Linked DNA regions of Geminicoccus roseus DSM 18922. The protein of the gene in region 1 interacts with the protein of each later gene in a pairwise test. Links are inferred from orthologs where the notes say so. Each region holds a gene or a part of one and is shown in the gene's direction. Other genes may lie near its edges. The genes, in order: recO and recR.

Evidence for each region.
Region 2: the proteins of recO (region 1) and recR interact in binary tests that used the Escherichia coli proteins (3 or more experiments, as listed by UniProt). The link is inferred for Geminicoccus roseus DSM 18922 from one-to-one orthologs.

The regions. Positions count from the first base shown.
Region 1 is NZ_KE386572.1:2,131,930-2,140,793, forward strand. What follows is about bases 1,023-3,934. They hold recO (DNA repair protein RecO), read left to right. Parts: upstream 1,023-2,067; coding sequence 2,068-2,802; downstream 2,803-3,934. Other genes in these bases: rnc (ribonuclease III), read left to right, coding at 1,023-1,134; era (GTPase Era), read left to right, coding at 1,131-2,063; parC (DNA topoisomerase IV subunit A), read left to right, coding at 2,799-3,934. Outside these bases: lepB (signal peptidase I), read left to right, coding at 1-403; more of rnc, read left to right, coding at 403-1,022; more of parC, read left to right, coding at 3,935-5,024; protein-methionine-sulfoxide reductase catalytic subunit MsrP, read left to right, coding at 5,084-6,046; GEMRO_RS0111095 (LysR family transcriptional regulator), read right to left, coding at 6,562-7,506; trxB (thioredoxin-disulfide reductase), read right to left, coding at 7,511-8,458; GEMRO_RS29070 (mitochondrial fission ELM1 family protein), read right to left, coding at 8,455-8,864. UniProt on the Escherichia coli protein: Involved in DNA repair and RecF pathway recombination.
Region 2 is NZ_KE386572.1:4,156,520-4,165,175, reverse strand. What follows is about bases 5,953-8,656. They hold recR (recombination mediator RecR), read left to right. Parts: upstream 5,953-6,852; coding sequence 6,853-7,461; downstream 7,462-8,656. Other genes in these bases: GEMRO_RS0120630 (calcium/sodium antiporter), read right to left, coding at 7,806-8,656; GEMRO_RS0120635 (hypothetical protein), read left to right, coding at 7,576-7,788; GEMRO_RS0120645 (YbaB/EbfC family nucleoid-associated protein), read left to right, coding at 6,497-6,820; GEMRO_RS30880 (DNA polymerase III subunit gamma/tau), read left to right, coding at 5,953-6,500. Also shown: GEMRO_RS0120680 (DUF2066 domain-containing protein), read right to left, coding at 1-711; purM (phosphoribosylformylglycinamidine cyclo-ligase), read left to right, coding at 893-1,987; purN (phosphoribosylglycinamide formyltransferase), read left to right, coding at 1,960-2,607; GEMRO_RS0120665 (DUF1801 domain-containing protein), read right to left, coding at 2,841-3,254; nudC (NAD(+) diphosphatase), read right to left, coding at 3,656-4,549; more of GEMRO_RS30880, read left to right, coding at 4,785-5,952. UniProt on the Escherichia coli protein: May play a role in DNA repair. It seems to be involved in an RecBC-independent recombinational process of DNA repair. It may act with RecF and RecO.

The DNA.
Region 1 (8,864 bases):
CGACCGGATCCAGATGCGCGCCGACCGGCTGTTCATCAACGGCGAGGAAGTGCCCCAGGAGCCGGCCGGCACCTTCTCCGACCTGCACGAGGGCAGCGTGCCCCAGTTCCGGGAGACCCTGCCCGGCGGCCGGGTCCACCAGATCCTGGACCGCTATCCGGATGGCCCGATGGACGACACCCAGGAGTTCCTGGTGCCCGAGGGCCATGTGTTCATGATGGGCGACAATCGCGACAATTCGCAGGATAGTCGTGATCCCAGCGTGGGCTATGTTCCGCTGGAGAATCTGGTCGGTCGCGCCGAAATCCTGTTCTTCTCCACGGATGGTTCGGCCGGCTTCTTGGAGCCCTGGGCATGGCCCTTTGCGATCCGCTTCGAGCGGTTGCTCTCGACGATTCGTTGATGGAGGCGAACACGCCCGCCCGTTCCGCGGGTGGGCCGGCCGTTCCGGCCGTGGAATCGGTGCTCGGCTACACCTTCCGCAAGCCTGAGCTCCTGAGCGAGGCGCTGACCCATGCCAGCGCCGTGCGCCGCTCGACCGCCCGGCACAAGGGCCGCCGCTCCAACGAGCGCCTGGAATTCCTGGGCGACCGCGTGCTGGGCCTGGTGGTCGCGCACATGCTGATCGAGCATTTCCGCGCCGACCCCGAGGGCACCCTGGCCCTGCGCCAGGACGGCCTGGTCCGGCGCGAGACCTTGGCCGGCATCGCCCGCAAGCTCGGCGTCGGCGGCTGGCTGGTGGTCGCGCGCAGCGAGGAGGACGGCGGCGGACGGGACAATCCGGCGATTCTGGCCGACACGGTGGAAGCCCTGATCGGCGCGATCTATCTGGATGGGGGCTGGCAGCCGGCCGAGAGCTTCGTGCGCCGGCACTGGCAGCCGCTGATCGCCAATGCCGGGCTGCCCAGCCGCGATCCCAAGACCGCGCTGCAGGAATGGGCGCAGGCCCGCAGCCTGGAACGGCCCGCCTACCTCGTGGTCGCCACCGATGGGCCGCCGCACGCGCCGACCTTCCAGGTGAGCGTCAGCCTGCCCGGCATGCCGGACGTGACCGCGTCCGGCTCCTCCAAGCGCGCGGCCGAGCAGGCCGCCGCCAGCCTCATGCTTGAACGCCTTTCCGGTATGCCCTCATGATCACCTCCGACGACACCGCCTCGCCTGAAGGCCCCGCCACCTCCTGCGGCTTCATCGCCTTCGCCGGCGCGCCCAACGCCGGCAAGTCCACGCTGCTGAACCACCTGGTCGGCCACAAGGTCTCGATCGTCACGCCCAAGGCGCAGACCACCCGCCGGCGGGTGATCGGCATCTCCATGGTCGGCAGCACCCAGCTCCTGTTCGTCGACACGCCCGGGATCTTCGCCGACCCCAAGCGCGCCCTGGAGCGCGCCATGGTGCGGGCCGCCTGGGACGGGGTCGACGATGCCGACCTGGTCCTGTTCGTGCTGGATGCCTCCAAGGGGCTGAACGCCCAGGCCCGCGCCGTGCTGGAAGGCCTGGGCGAGCGCCATCGCCGGGCCTGGCTGGTGATCAACAAGATCGACACGGTCCGCGGCGACCGGGCCCTGCCGCTGATCGCCGAGGCCAACCAGATCCTGCCGTTCGAGGAGACCTTCATCGTCTCCGCCACGCGCGGCGACGGCTGCGACGACCTCCTGGCCGCCCTGGCCAAGGCGATGCCGCCAAGCGCCTGGCTCTACCCCGAGGACCAGCTGTCCGACCTGTCGGACCGGGCGCTCGCCGCGGAGATCACCCGCGAGAAGGTGTTCCTCCAACTCCAGGACGAGCTGCCCTACAGCATCACCGTGGAGACCGAGCAGTACCTGGAGAGCCAGGACGGCAAGGAGATCCGCATCGACCAGGTGATCTACGTGCTGCGCGACAGCCAGAAGGCGATCGTGCTGGGCAAGGGCGGCGCGCGGATCAAGGCGATCGGCCAGGCGGCCCGCCAGGACCTGGAGAAGCTCTTGGACGCGCGGGTCCACCTGTTCCTGTTCGTCAAGGTCCGCGAGTGGACCGACGATCCCGAGCGCTATCGGGAAATGGGGCTCGACACCCGGGACTGATCCCTTGGACTGGCACGACGAAGGCTTCGTCCTGACCCGCCGCCGCCATGGCGAGGCCAGCCTCGTCGTGAACGTCTTCACCTTCGAGCATGGCCGCCATGCCGGCCTGGTGCAGGGCGGCGCGGCGCGGGCCAACGCCCATCTCTGGCAGCCCGGCAACCGGCTGGACCTGCACTGGCATGCCCGGATCGCCGAGCAATTGGGCAACCTGAAGGGCGAGGCGATCCGCCTGCATGCCGGCGACGTGCTCGACATGCCGCTGGCCCTGGCCGGCCTGTCGGCTGCCATGGCCCTGCTCGACCAGGGCACCGCCGAGCGCGACCCGCACCCGGTGCTCTACGCCGCCACCCTGCGCCTGGCCGATGCGCTGGGTCCCGACGAGGCCTGGCTTGCCGACTATGTCCGCTTCGAGCTGGTGCTGCTGGCCGAGGCCGGGTTCGGCCTGTCCCTGGACCGCTGCGCGGTCACCGGGGTGACCGAGGATCTGGCCTATGTCTCGCCGCGCAGCGGCAGCGCCGTGTCCCGCGAGGCCGCCGCGTCATGGGCGCCGCGCCTCTTGCCATTGCCGCCCTTCCTGGTGGACGGCAGCCGGCCCGATCGTGCACAGGTGCTGGACGGACTGCGCCTGTCCGGGCATTTCCTCGACCAACGTCTGTTCGAGGCCGTGGACCGCCCGCTCCCGCAGGCCCGCATCCGCCTCCTCGATCTCCTGCAGCCCCCCGCCGACCCGGACACATGACCCGACCGTCCGCCGCACCCGAACATATCGAGACCGTCCCGCTCGCCCAGGCCCTGTCCGAGCGCTACCTGGCCTATGCGCTCTCGACCATCACCGCACGCTCCCTGCCCGACGTCCGCGACGGGCTGAAGCCGGTCCAGCGCCGGCTGCTCTACGCCATGCTCCAGCTGCGCCTGGACCCGGCCGGCGGCTACAAGAAATGCGCCCGCGTGGTCGGCGACGTGATCGGCAAGTTCCACCCGCACGGCGACCAGTCGGTCTACGACGCCCTGGTCCGCCTGGCCCAGGACTTCGCCCAGCGCTACACGCTGGTGGAAGGGCAGGGGAACTTCGGCAATGTCGACGGCGATAACCCGGCGGCGATGCGCTACACCGAGAGCCGGCTGACCAGATACGCCATGGCGCTGCTGGACGGGATCGACCAGGACACGGTCGACTTCCGCCCGACCTATGACGGCAGCGAGGACGAGCCGGTGGTCCTGCCGGCGGCCGTGCCGAACCTGCTGGCCAACGGCGCCACCGGCATCGCGGTGGGCATGGCGACCTCGATCCTGCCGCACAATGTCGGCGAATTGTGCGACGCGCTCCTGTTCATGCTGGGCCGCCCGGCCGACGCGCCGCGGCCGACCGCCTCGGAGCTGATGAAGTTCGTCCCGGGCCCGGACCTGCCGACCGGCGGGATCATCACCGAGAGCCCGGCGGCCATCCAGCACGCCTACACCACCGGCCGCGGCGGCTTTCGCCTGCGCGCCCGCTACACGGTCGAGCAGCTCCCGCTCGGCCAGTACCGGATCATCGTCGACCAGATCCCGTTCCAGGTGCAGAAAAGCCGGCTGATCGAGGACATCGCCGAGCAGCTCATGGCCAAGAAGCTGCCGCTGCTGGCCGACCTGCGCGACGAATCCACCGACCAGATCCGCATCGTCCTGGTGCCGCGCGCCCGCACGGTCGAGCCGGAGCTCCTGATGGAGCAGCTGTTCCGCGCCTCCGACCTGGAGGTGCGGCTGTCCCTGAACCTGAACGTGCTGGACGCCACCGGCACGCCCCGGGTGATGGGGCTGGCCGAGGTCCTGCAGTCCTGGCTCGACCACCGCATGATCGTGCTGGAGCGGCGCTCGCGCTACCGCTTAGGCAAGATCGAGGACCGGCTGCACATCCTGGAAGGCTATCTGAAGGCCTTTTTGGATATCGACGAGGTGATCCGGATCATCCGCGAGGAGGACGAGCCGAAGCCGGCCCTGATGAAGCGCTTCGAGCTCACCGAGATTCAGGCCGAAGCGATCCTGAACCTGCGCCTGCGCAACCTGCGCCGGCTGGAGGAGATGGACCTGCGCAAGGAGCATGCGGACCTGGAGGCCGAGAAGGCGAAGCTGGACCGGCTGCTGGCCGACCCGAAGCTGCGCCGCAAGGCGCTGGCCGACGAGGTCAAGGCCAGCCGCAAGGCGTTCGCCGACCCGCGCCGCACCCAGTTCGGCACCGCCCCGGTGATCGAGCCGGAGCGGTTCGAGGCCCAGGTCGAGCGATTCCCGGTGACCATCCTGCTCTCGCAGCACAACTGGATCCGCACGGTGCGCGGCCACCAGCAGGACCTGTCGGAGCAGAAGTACAAGGAAGGCGACGCGGCCCGCTTCGCCCTGGAGGCGCAGACCACCGACCGGCTGCTGGTGTTCGCCGCCGACGGCAAGATGTTCACGGTCCCGGTCGACCGCCTGCCGGGCGGGCGCGGCACCGGCGAGCCCTTGTCCCTGTTCGCGGACATCGCCAAGGGCGTGCCGATCATCGACGCGGCGGTGTTCCGGCCGGACGGCCGGATGGTGGTGGCGACCAAGGCCGGGCGCGGCTTCCTGGTGGAGGAGAGCTCGATCGTCGCCTCCACCAAGGCCGGCAAGCAGATCGTCGACCTGGACGAGGGCGACCAGCTGGTGAAGGTCGTGCCGGTGGCCGGCGACCATCTGGCGGTGCTGGGCAGCCATCGCCGGCTGCTGGTGTTCCCGCTGGATCAGCTCAAGACGCTGGGCCGGGGCAAGGGGGTCCAGCTCATGAAGCTGCACTCCGCCGCGGTGGTGGACGTGGCGGTGATCGATCCCAAGGCCGGCTTCACCTGGCAGACCGGCAGCCGCCAGCGCCGCGAGGAATGCACGACCTGGATAGGCGAGCGTGCCCAGTCCGGGCGGGCCACGCCGGTCGGATTCCCCAAGGACCTGTCGTTCACACGTTCGTGATCGAGTGACCAGGCGGCGCGGATCGTCGTACCTTCACCCATCGAAGGGAAAGGACCGACATGCTGACCCGCGCGCGCAGGATCTGGGACGTGATCGACCACCGGGTGACCGACGAGGCGCTGGCGCTCGACCGGCGCCGGCTCCTGGCCGGAATCGGGCTGGGCGCCGCCATGGCGGCGCTGCCGCTTCGCGCCCGTGCCCAGGAGGGCGGCGAGCTGATCGCCCCGGAACTCTATCCCGGCGAGCGCAATCCGGCCTTCACGCTGGACCGGCCGCTCACCGAGGAGAAGATCGCCACCAGCTACAACAATTTCTACGAGTTCGGCGGCAGCAAGGACATCGTCGACGCCGCGCAGGCGCTCACCATCCGCCCCTGGGCGCTCACCATCGATGGGATGGTCGAGGAGCCGATGGAGATCGACGTCGAGGCGGTGGTGCGGCGCATCCCGATCGAGGAGCGCCTCTACCGGCACCGCTGCGTGGAAGCCTGGTCGATGGACGTGCCGTGGAGCGGCTTCCCCCTGAAAGCCCTGCTCGACTTGGCACGGCCTTTGGGCAGCGCGCAGTACGTGCGCTTCGAGACCTTCCTCAATCCTGACGAGGCTCCGGCACAGGCGCAGTCCTGGTATCCCTGGCCCTATGTCGAGGGCCTGACGGTGGCCGAGGCCGCCAACGACCTCGCCTTCATCGCGACCGGCATGTACGGCAAGCCGCTGCTCAAGCAGAACGGCGCACCGATCCGCCTGGTCACGCCCTGGAAGTACGGGTTCAAGTCGATCAAGTCGATCCGCCGGATCACCCTGACCGACGAGCGGCCGGTGAGCTACTGGGAGGAACTGGGCCCGAGCGAGTACGGCTTCTGGGCGAACGTGAACCCCGAGGTGCCGCATCCGCGCTGGAGCCAGGCCTTCGAGCGCCCGCTGGGCGATTTCGGCTCGGTGCCGACCCGGCTGTTCAACGGCTATGCCGAGCAGGTCGCCGGCCTCTACAGCGGGATGGACGGCGAGCAGCTGTATCGCTGATAGTTCTGCCCATGTGGCCACTCAGGACAGCGCCCTCCTACGGGAGCCGCCTGTCCTCATATACGGTTCTATTTGTTGCGGTGCAGCATCCACTGGCGCTTTTGCTGGGCTGGCTAAGTTGCACTGCAGCAAGAGAACCCAGCAATTGTTAAATTCATGCCGAAACTCGGGCGAGTTTGTATGGCATGCTTGACGACGTCCGAAATGCCGTCGATAAGGTCGGACGTTATCCGCTTGAACAAAAAAAAGTGGCCGGGTCTTGCGACCCGGCCGAGTAGATCAGGGAGGCTAAAAACCTGGGAAACGAACCGAGGTTCGTTTTGGACCCAGCGTAGCCGGATCCGGTCGGAGGAGAGCTAGGCTCGACCCTCAGACCCTAGCAACGCATCCCAGGCGGTGCGTTGCTGCAGTGCGGAAACTAATCGTGTTTCGGTGGTTTGCCTAGGCCTGTTCGAGATGGGTGGCGTGCGCTTGGCGCATGTCACCCATCGGCTGTGGCCAAAATGCCAGCGTTTTTACCAGACCGGCTGCTCTGCGACCTTTTCCAGCAGGAAGTCGCGGAAGACCGTTACCCGCTTGGAAGCGCGCAGCTCCTCCGGATAAACGAAATAGCAGGTGAACACCGGGCCCTCGAGGTCGGGCAGGACCCGAACCAGGTTCTTGCTGGGGGCGCCCAGATAGTCGGGGAGCGAGGCCAGGCCCAGCCCGGCTTCCGCCGTGCGCAGCATGCCGTAGACATGGTTGACGGTCATGGTCGGCCGGCGCGGCGCCGCCTGGCCTTCCTCGTCCTTGCCTGCCGTCAGGATCCAGTTCAGCGAGGGTACCGGCGCCTCGTCGCCGTAGACGATCAGCCGGTGCCGATCCAGGTCGTCCGGCCGCTCGGGCAGGCCATGCTTGGCCAGGTAGCCCGGCGCTGCATAGATGTGGGTGTGCGAGGTCATCAGCTTGCGCTGGACGAGGTCGCCCTGGGTCGGCCGGGTCAGCCGCAGCGCCACGTCGGCCTGGCGCATCCCCAGGTCCAGGTCATCGTCGGTCACCATCAGGGCGACGGTGATCTCGGGATAAAGGTCCAGGAACGCCGGCAGGTGGTGGGTCAGCCAGACCGTGCCGATGCCCACCGTGGTGGTGATCCGCAGATGGCCGGCCGGCTCGTCACGGCGCTCCTGGAGCGCCGTGACGGTCATCGCCATCTTGCGCGCGATCTCCCGGGCGGTCTCCAGCAGGATCTCGCCCTGCTCGGTCAGCACCAGGCCGCGGGCATGCCGGTGGAACACCGCAGCGCCCAGCTCGTCCTCCAGCGCGCTGATCTGCCGGCTGATCGCCGACTGCGACAGGCCCAGCCGGTCGGCCGCCTTGGTGAAGCTTCCCGCCTCCGCCACCGAATGGAAGATCCGGATCCGGTCCCAGTCGGGGCCTTCGGTCTTGAAGAAGTCCTTGTCCTGCGTCCCTCGGGCGACCATGGCGTCAGTGCATCCCTTTGGCGGCCAGCCAGCGCTCCGCATCCAGCGCCGCCATGCAGCCCGATCCGGCGGCCGTCACGGCCTGGCGATAGATCTTGTCCTGGACGTCGCCCGCGGCGAACACGCCATCCACCGAGGTGAAGGTCCGGCCGCGCTCGGTGAGCAGGTAGCCCTCGTCGTCCATGGCGAGCTTGCCCTTGAACAGCCCGGTCGCCGGGTCGTGGCCGATCGCCACGAACAGGCCGTCCGCCGGGATCTCGCGGCTGGAGCCGTCCTTGGTGGAGGTCAGGATCGCCCCGGTCACCCCCTTGGGGTCGGTGGTGCCGGTGAGGTCGGTGACCACCGCATCCCAGACAACCTCGACATTGGAGCGGGCGAACAGCCGGTCCTGCAGGATCTTCTCGGCGCGCAGCGTGTCGCGCCGGTGCACCAGCGTCACGTGCGCGGCCAGCCCCGCCAGGTAGAGGGCCTCCTCCACCGCGGTGTTGCCGCCGCCGACCACGACCACCCGCTTGCCGCGGAAGAAGAACCCGTCGCAGGTGGCGCAGGCGGACACGCCATGGCCCATGAAGCGGTTCTCGGCGTCGATCCCCAGCCAGCGCGCCTGGGCGCCGGTGGCGATGATCAGGGCGTCGCAGGTGAAGATGCTGCCGCCGTCCATGGTCAGCCGGAACGGCCGCACCGACAGGTCGACGTCGGTGACCAGGTCGTAGATCATCTCGGTGCCGCAATGCTCGGCCTGGGCCGACATCTGCTCCATCAGCCAGGGACCCTGGATGACCTCGGCAAAGCCCGGATAGTTCTCCACGTCCGTGGTGATCGAGAGCTGCCCGCCGGGCTGCATTCCCTGGATCAGCACCGGCTTGAGGTTGGCGCGGGCGGCATAGATCGCCGCGGTATAGCCTGCTGGGCCGCCGCCGATCACCAGCACCTGCGCGTGTCGCTCGTTCATCTCGCCTCCGACAACGTCCCATTAACACGAGCGACCGGTGGGAACCACAGTTCGGCACGCTCCATGACCACCCGGGCGACCAGGCCGGCCGAATCCAGCGGCGGCGGCGGCGTGTGGTCGAACGGATCGCCCAAGGCGACAATGCGCCCTTCCTTGAACAGCCTTGCCACCAGCATCTTGAGCTTGTGGCCGACCAGCTTGTCGCCGCCATAGACGTAGACCGGCTTGCCGGTGGCGCAGGCCTCGCTCATCATCGACACCGAATCCACGCCCACCACGATCGCATCCGCCAGGGCCAGCATCCCCAGATAGGGATTCTCGCCGGGATCGCCAGGCTTCCAGCTCACATGCGGCAGCTTCAGGGTCGCCTCCAGCTCGGCGGCGGAAGTCTCGCCGGTCCGCCGGC
Region 2 (8,656 bases), 2.0 Mb from region 1 along the record:
CACCTCCTGGGCGGGCAGCGCCCGGACGCTGCCGTCCTGGCCCAGATACTGCCCCTGGACCGTCAGGCCCTGGCTCCCATCCGCCTGCGGGCGCAGCGCCGCCTGGGCGACCAGCACCGCCTTGGCGGCGTAGCGGTCCGCCACGGGCTGCAGGGTGCCCTGGTCGCCGGCCTGGGCGGCGGCCTGCGGGATCGCCAGGTCCTGGGCGTCGCCCAGCGGCAGCACCGGCTCCACCGCGGCCGAGCGGCCGGCAGCCTCGATCACCGCGTCGCGCCAGGGGTCGCCCTCCAGGAACGGGTCGCCGTCCGGCCCGTAGGCCAGGAGCACGGTCGGCAGCACCTCGACGATGCCGTAGGACAAACCGTTGCTGCGCAGGAGCTCCTGGACCGGCTCCGGCCGGAAGGTCACGGTCAGCTCGGCCGAATAGGTCCTGGCGCCGACCTGCTCCTGCTGGATCTCGAAGCTGCGCACATACTGGTCGATCTGGTCTTCCGGCACCGTCGGCACCCGGGAAGGGTTGGCGCCGGTCAGCCGCACCAGCAGCCGCTCCAGGGCGGTGACCTGGCCCTTGGCGATGGCGGCGGCGCGGGCCTGCACGGCATCGTCGGCAGATGCCTCCGCCGGCACGTCGTGCTCGACGAACTGGCGCTGGTCGGTGCTCTGGGCGTCCGCTGCTGGCACGGACGAGAGCAGGAGAAGAGCGGATAGCACCAGCAACGCTATCGACGGGCGGCGCGAGGCCATGGCAGATCACCCCGACGCGAGGACGAGCGGACGACGTGCAAGGCCAACATGGCCGTTGCGCCGGGCGGAGGGGACCACGGGAGCCTCGGCCTGACAAGCCTTCGCCGCACCTCATCAGGACAAGCCACTTTCGGTCGAGGGTCGCCGAATGCAGAACGCCGATCAGCCAGCCGGCGGCAGATATGCGGAGGCCGGGGTCGACATCGATGCCGGCAACGAGCTGGTGCGCCGGATCGACGGCCTGACCCGCGCCACCGCGAGGCCTGGCGCCACCGGGGCGCTGGGCGGCTTTGGCGCGCTGTTCGACCTGAAGGAGGCCGGCTACCGCGACCCGCTGCTGGTCTCGGCCACCGATGGGGTCGGCACCAAGATCCTGCTGGCGGCCAAGACCGGGCGGATCGAGGCGATCGGCATCGATCTGGTCGCCATGTGCGTCAACGACCTGGTGGTCCAGGGTGCCGAGCCCTTGTTCTTCCTGGACTATTTCGCCACCGGCAAGCTCGACGCAGCGTCTGCCGCCAAGATCGTGGCCGGGATCGCCGAGGGCTGCCGGCAGGCCGGCTGCGCGCTCACCGGCGGCGAGACCGCCGAGATGCCGCAGATGTACGCGCCCGGCCATTTCGACCTGGCCGGCTTCGCGGTGGGCGCCGTGGAGCGCGGCGCCCTCCTGCCGCGTCCCGACGTGGCGGAAGGCGACGTGCTGCTGGGCCTGGCGTCGTCGGGCGTGCACAGCAACGGCTTCTCGCTGGTCCGCCTGGTGATCGACGAGGCCAAGGCGGAGCTCGACGCCCCTGCCCCGTTCGCGCCCGGCCAGTCCCTGGCCGAGGCGCTGCTCACCCCCACCCGGATCTACGTGAAGAGCTGCCTGGAGGCGATCCGGGCCGGCGGGGTCAAGGCGCTGGCGCACATCACCGGTGGCGGGCTGGAGGAGAACCTGCCGCGAGTCCTGCCCGAGGGGGCGGCCGCGGTGATCGACACCCGGGCCTGGGAGCTGCCTCCCGTGTTCCGCTGGCTGGCCGAGGCCGGCCGGCTGCCCCAGGCCGACCTGCGCCGCACCTTCAATGCCGGGATCGGCATGGTGCTGGTGGTGGAGCCCGGCCGGGCCGACGCCCTGGAAGCGGTCCTGCGCCAGGCCGGCGAGACCGTCACCCGGATCGGCGCCATCGCCCCGCGCGCGGCCGGCGCCGCGGTCGTCTTCCAGCATATCGAGCAGACATGGCCCGCCGTCCCGTCGCCGTCCTGATCTCCGGGTCGGGCTCCAACCTGCAGGCCCTGATCGACCATGGCGCCAGCCCGGAGGCCAGCTACGAGATCGTCCGGGTGATCTCCAACGTGGCCGGCGCCTTCGGGCTGGAGCGGGCCGCGCGCGCCGGGATCGCCCACCAGGTGATCGACCATCGCGGCTTCGCCAGCCGCGCGGCGTTCGACCAGGCGCTCGGCCGGGCGCTGGCGGAAAGCGGCGCGGAGCTGGTCTGCCTGGCCGGCTTCATGCGGATCCTGGGGCCGGAGCTGGTGGAGGCCTGGGCCGACCGGATGCTCAACATCCACCCGGCGCTGCTGCCCTCGTTCAAGGGCCTGCACACCCACGAGCAGGCGCTGGCCGCCGGGGTGCGCCTGCATGGCTGCACCGTCCACGTGGTCCGCCCGGCGCTGGACGACGGTCCGATCGTGGTGCAGGGCGTGGTGCCGGTGCTGCCCGGCGACGACGCCGCGAGCCTGGCCGCGCGGGTGATCCGGCTGGAGCACCGCGCATATCCCCTGGCGCTGGACCTGCTGGCGTCCGGCCGGGCCCGGGTCGAGGGCGAGGTGGTCCGGGTCGAGCCCGGCACGCCGACGCTGATCGTCCATCCCGAACTCGGCTGAGCGCCGGTCCGGGGGGAGCCGTCGCCGGGCGGTCGCGGTTGCGGTGCCGGCGCTTCCGGCACGTCGGCGCCTCTTCGAGCGAGGGAACCAGGACATGCGCATCCTTGCGACGATGGGCCCGAAACAGTCATTTGCCGACGGCCTGCATGACTGAAGGTACATGTCGGGCGGGCAGACAAAAGAAGCCTCTGCTCCAGCGGTCCGATTCCTCGGTTGCTCCTATCGTTCGCTTGCTAAAGCGCCACGCCCGGCAGCCGGCTGGCCTGCTCCACCCAGTTCTCGATCTGGGCCTCGTCCAATTCATCCCCTTCGTAGATGTTGAAGTATCGGGTCCCCTCGACCTTGGACTTTCCCGGCGGGACGGGTGACAGGCAGGCCCCGCGCATGAAGGTCAACTGAACATATCGCGTGTAGCAATACATGGAGAAGAACCAGCCATCATTCTTACCATAGAGCGGCGTATTCCACTTGACCGCCTTGATGACACCGGGGGAAATCCTTTCCACAATCTCATCCAGCCTGCGTCCGATGTCGCTTTTCCAGCCGGGCATCGCGGCGATGTACGCCTGGACTGGTGCGTCGCCTTCGCCCTTCGGAATCTGGGGATTGCCGCTCGACAGCAGCTTGGGTCTCTCGACACCTGTCATCTTTGGCATTCTCCCCCGGTCAAGTCTGATGCTTCGGCATTAGGGCAACCTTTTGCCACAACCGTGCGACCACAGGCAGCGGTCTTCGTCAGCGGCAAGAATGACCGTGTTCTTGCCTGGATCTGGCTGGCCCGCGATTCCGGCCGGGCCGCGACCCGCTACCGATCATAAGTCATGCCCAAGCAGGTACAGCAGCGGTCCTGGAAATGCCGCCCATCATGCCGACCAGCGGCGGTATCGCGTCATGGAAGGCAATCGGTGGCTCTTGGCGGAGCGGGAGAGAGAGCCCCTGCTGGAGGCCGAGCGGATCGGCCTGATGGTGTGGAGCCCGCTGGCCGGCGGGCTCCTGTCCGGCAAGTACGACCGGGAGGGCACCAACCGCCAGGCCGTGGACTGAGCCCCTACCCCTCGGCCAGCCACTCCTCGATCAGGAACCGGGCGATGCTGTCCTCGCGCGGCAGCAGCACCGGCGAGCGCTCCGGGTCGCCCAGCACCTCGCGGGGGATCCACAAGGCGTCCTCCAGCTCGTCGAGGTCGATCTTCAGTTCGGTGGAGGCCGCCGTCGCCCGAAAGCCCAGCATCAGCGACTGCGGGAACGGCCAGGGCTGTGAGGAACGGTACTGGATCTGCTCCAGGCGGATGCCGGACTCCTCGAAGATCTCCCGCTCCACCGCCTGCTCCAGGCTCTCGCCCGGCTCCACGAACCCGGCGAGCGTCGAGTACATGCCCGGCGGGAAGCGCGCCGAGCGGCCGAGCAGGGCCTGGTCGCCATGGGTCACCAGCACGATCACCGCCGGATCGGTGCGGGGGAAATGGTCGCGGCCGCAGTTCGGGCAGCGCCTAGCATGGCCGGCATCGGTCGGCAGGGTGGCGGTGCCGCAGCTGCCGCAGAACCGGTGGGTGGTGTGCCAGTGCAGAAGGGCGCGGGCGGAGGCCATCATGCCGGCCTCGTGCGGCGGCAGCACCGGGCCGACGCTGCGCAGGTCGACCAGCGGCAGGGTCGCCTTGGCCGGATCGTCCAGCTCGGCCACGAAATAGGCGACCCCGTCGATCACGCCCAGGAACACGGCGTTGTCGTCGAGCTCCTGGCCAAGATCGGCCACGGTCAGGAAGCCGGCATGCGGCCCGTCCTCCGCCTCCAGCACCGCCAGGTTCAGGCCATGGGACAGGATCACCCTGGTGGCATGGTCGGACCGGCGCTGGGTCAGCCAGGCCAGGTCCTTGCGGTAGATGGCGGCTCGGTCGAAGCCGACGCTGGAATAGACGTGCGGCGGTGGTTTCAGGCGACGCAGCAAGGGGAGAGCCTCCACGATCCTCATTGATCGTACGGTCGCATCTTGCACGAGCGGGCGCGAGCGTCGATATACCCCCTCGGAAGGTCGGCGGCGGACGGGCTCCTCGCCAATTCGGTCAGGTCCGGAAGGAAGCAGCCGCAACGAGTTCCGGTCCGGGTCGCAGCCGGCCTTCCACCTGCAGAGCATCCGCGCCGGCCAGCGCCGGCTGGTGCCGCGAACAAGATCAGACGGGCGCATGCGAGACGACACCACCGCGTCCGGCTACAAGGTCCTGGCGAGAGCCTACCGCCCCCAGCGCCTGTCGGAACTGGTGGGCCAGGACGCCCTGGTCCGCACCCTCACCAATGCGTTCGCCTCCGGCCGGCTGGCCCATGCCTTCCTGCTGACCGGCATCCGCGGGGTCGGCAAGACCACGACCGCCCGGATCATCGCCAAGGCCCTGAACTGCGAGGGGCCGGACGGCAAGGGCGGGCCAACGCCCGAGCCCTGCGGCGTGTGCGGCCCCTGCCGCTCGATCGAGGCGCAGAACGCCATCGACGTGGTCGAGCTGGACGCCGCGACCCATACCGGCGTCGACAACATGCGCGACCTGCTGGCCAGCGTCCGCTACGGCCCCACCGCGCTGCGCACCAAGGTCTACATCGTGGACGAGGTGCACATGCTCTCGGCCAGCGCGTTTGCGGCGCTGCTGAAGACGCTGGAGGAGCCGCCCGCCCACACCAAATTCGTGTTCGCCACCACCGAGCAGCGCAAGGTGCCGGTGACGATCGTCTCGCGCTGCCAGCGCTTCGACCTCAAGCGCGTGCCGCCTTCGGTGCTGTCCGCTCATCTGGCCCGGATCTGCGCCAAGGAGCAGGTCGAGGCCGAGGACGACGCGCTGGCGCTGGTCGCGCGGATCGCCGAGGGATCGGTGCGCGATTCGCTTTCGCTGCTCGACCAGGCGATCGCCCTTGGCGGCGGCCGGGTCGAGGCCGCCCAGGTCGCCGACATGCTGGGCCTGGCCGACCGGGCGCGCCTGCTCGACCTCCTGGAGCCGCTGCTGACCGCGCGGCCCAAGGAGGCGCTGGACGTCTTCGCCGAGCTGCACGCCCGCGGCGCCGACCCGGTGGCGGTGATCCAGGACCTGCTCGGCGCCTGCCACTGGCTGTCCCGGCTCAAGCTCGACCCGAACGCCGATCCGGGTTGGCACACCGGCAAGGACGGCCATCAGCGCGGCCTAGCGCTCGCCGGCCGGGTCGGCCTGCCGGCCGCGGCCCGCGCCTGGCAGGTGCTGCTGCGCGGCCTGGAGGAGGTCAAGGCCGCCGCCGACGGCGCCATGGCCGCGGAGATGCTGCTCTTGCGCCTGGCTTGCCTGGCCGAGCTGCCGCCACCCGCCGACCTGCTGCGCAAGCTGGAGCAGCTGGGCCAGGGTGGCTCGGCTGCCCCTGTCCGGCCCGAGCCGGCCAGCGCCGGCCCGGCCGCGGTGCTGGTGGCGCCGCCGGTGGCCCAGGCTCCCCCTGCCCTGGCGAGCCGTCCCCCGGCCGAGCCGCGCGCCGCCGCCGCCCCGGACTTCGCCGACTTCGCCGAGCTGGTGACCTTCCTGCGCGGCCATGACGAGCCGATGCTGGCCTCCATGCTGGAGACCGGGGTGCATCTGGTGCGGATGGCGCCGCAGCGCCTGGAGATCCGCCCGGCCGCCGGGGTGCGGCCGGACCTGGCCAACCTTTTGCAGGACGCCCTGCTCCTGCGCACCGGCCGGCGCTGGATGGTCGCGATCGTCAACGAGCGCGGCGCCCCGACGCTTGCCGAGCAGCGCGCGGTGGTGCGCGACCGCCTGATCGAGCAATTGTCGGCGGACCCGGCGATCCGGCGCATCCTGGACACCTATCCCGGCGCCCGGATCGAGGATGTCCGGCCATCCGCCAGCGAACTTGCCAGCCCCCCAACCGAACAGAGGATCGAGCGCGCATGAAGAATCTCGGCAACATGCTCAAAGAAGCCCAGAAGATGCAGGCCCGCATGGGCGAGATGCAGCAGAAGATGGCGGAGATGGAGGTCGAGGGCGGTGCCGGCGCCGGCCTGGTCTCGGTGGTCCTGAACGGCAAGGGCGAGATGCGGAAGATCAAGATCGACCCGTCGCTCATGGTCGCCGACGACGTCGAGATCCTGGAGGACCTGATTGTCGCCGCGGTCAACGACGCCAAGGGCAAGATCGAGACGCAGATGCAGGAAGAGATGCAGAAGCTGACCGGCGGGCTGCAGCTGCCGCCCGGCATGAAGCTGCCGTTCTGAGCGAAGCGGACCGAACGAGCGGAGCCTGAACCCTGAGCCGCAACAGCGCGCCTGGCGCCATCGACGAGCTGATCAAGCGCCTGTCGCGCCTGCCGGGCTTAGGACCCCGCTCGGCCAGGCGCGCGGCGCTGGCCCTCCTCAAGCGGCCGGACGTGCTGATGACGCCGCTGATCCGCACGCTGGAGAACTGCAGGGAGCAGGTCCGGCGCTGCTCGGTCTGCGGCAACCTGGACGCCACCGACCCCTGCTCGATCTGCGCCGATCCCGGCCGGGACACCGCCAGCCTGTGCGTGGTCGAGGAGGTCGAGGACCTCTGGGCGGTGGAGCGGGCCGGCTTCTTCAAGGGCCGCTACCATGTGCTGGGCGGCCGCCTGTCCGCCCTGGACGGGATCGGCCCGGACGAGTTGCGGATCGGCCAGATGCTGGGCCGGGTGCAGGACCAGGGCATCCAGGAGGTGATCCTGGGCCTGGGCGCCACCGTCGAGGGCCAGACCACCGCCCACTACATCGCCGAGCGGCTGCACGGCCTGGGCGTGCAGGTCACCGGCTTTGGCCGGGGCGTGCCGGTGGGCGGCGAACTGAACTATCTGGACGAGGGCACCCTCGCCGCGGCCTACCGGGCGCGCCGGCCGCTCGGCTGAGCGGGGCGGGAAGCTGCGATTTTCGCCGCAGCCCTGGAATTCTGGTGCCGCATCAACCGGTCGTTAACGACCTGGGCTGCATGATGGCTTCGCAAGGTTCATGCGAGGCAGCCCATGTTGATCCGGCTTCTGTGGATGGTGACGTGCGTCAGCCTGATATGGCTGGTTCCGATCGGCATGGCGGCGGTCTCCCTCGATGCGGCCCGCGAGCGGATGGATCGGAGGCTTCACTGCATCCATGTCGGCCTGGCCGGCCATCACGATGATCGCTGCCGGGAAGAGCCCGCCCCGGGCATCCTGCTCACGAACCCGGTGCAGGACGGATGAGCTCCGTGCACCGCCGCTCAGGCCATCCCGGCATCCACGACCAGGTAGCCGGCATAGGCGCCGTAGAGCAGCACGAACACCGCGCCCTCCCAGCGCCGCAGCGTCCAGCCGGTGCGCAGGAACAGGAGCACGAGCGCCGTCGCCGCGATCAGCACCCAGATGTCCAGCCGGGCGATCTCGACCGGGATCGCGATCGGATGGACCGAGGAGGTGATGCCCAAAATCCCCAGCACGTTGTAGATGTTCGAGCCGATGACGTTGCCCAGCGCCACGTCGGCATGCCGGCGCAGCGCGGCGACCGCGCAGGCGACCAGTTCCGGCAGCGAGGTCCCCACCGCCACGATGGTCAGGCCGATCACGGTCTCCGAGATGCCGGCCGACTGGGCAAGCTCGATCGCCCCGCCGACCAGCAGGCGGGCGCCGCCCACGGTGGCGGCGATGCCGACCAGCGCCAGCACGACCGAGCCGAGGATGCCGCCCGGTCCGGCCCGCGCGTCTTCGGCGACATGCTCGTGCATCTCCGCCTCGGCATCGGGTGCCGCGCGCTCGCTGCGGTAGGCCCAGGCGATGTAGGCGACCAGCACCGCCACGAACAGCAGGCCGATCCAGCGGTCCATGAAGCCCCACAGCACCGCGCCCAGGCAAGCTACCGTCGAGCCGGCCAGCGCCAGGCCGTCGCGGCGGAAGGCGGGCGGCGCCACGGCCAGGGGATAGATCAGCGCGGTGACGCCCAGGATCAGCAGGATGTTGGCGATGTTGGAGCCGACCACGTTGCCGACCGCGATGCCGGGCGCTCCCTGGAACGCGGCGATCAGGCTGGTGACCAGCTCCGGGGCGGAGGTGCCGAACCCGACCAGCGTCAGCCCGA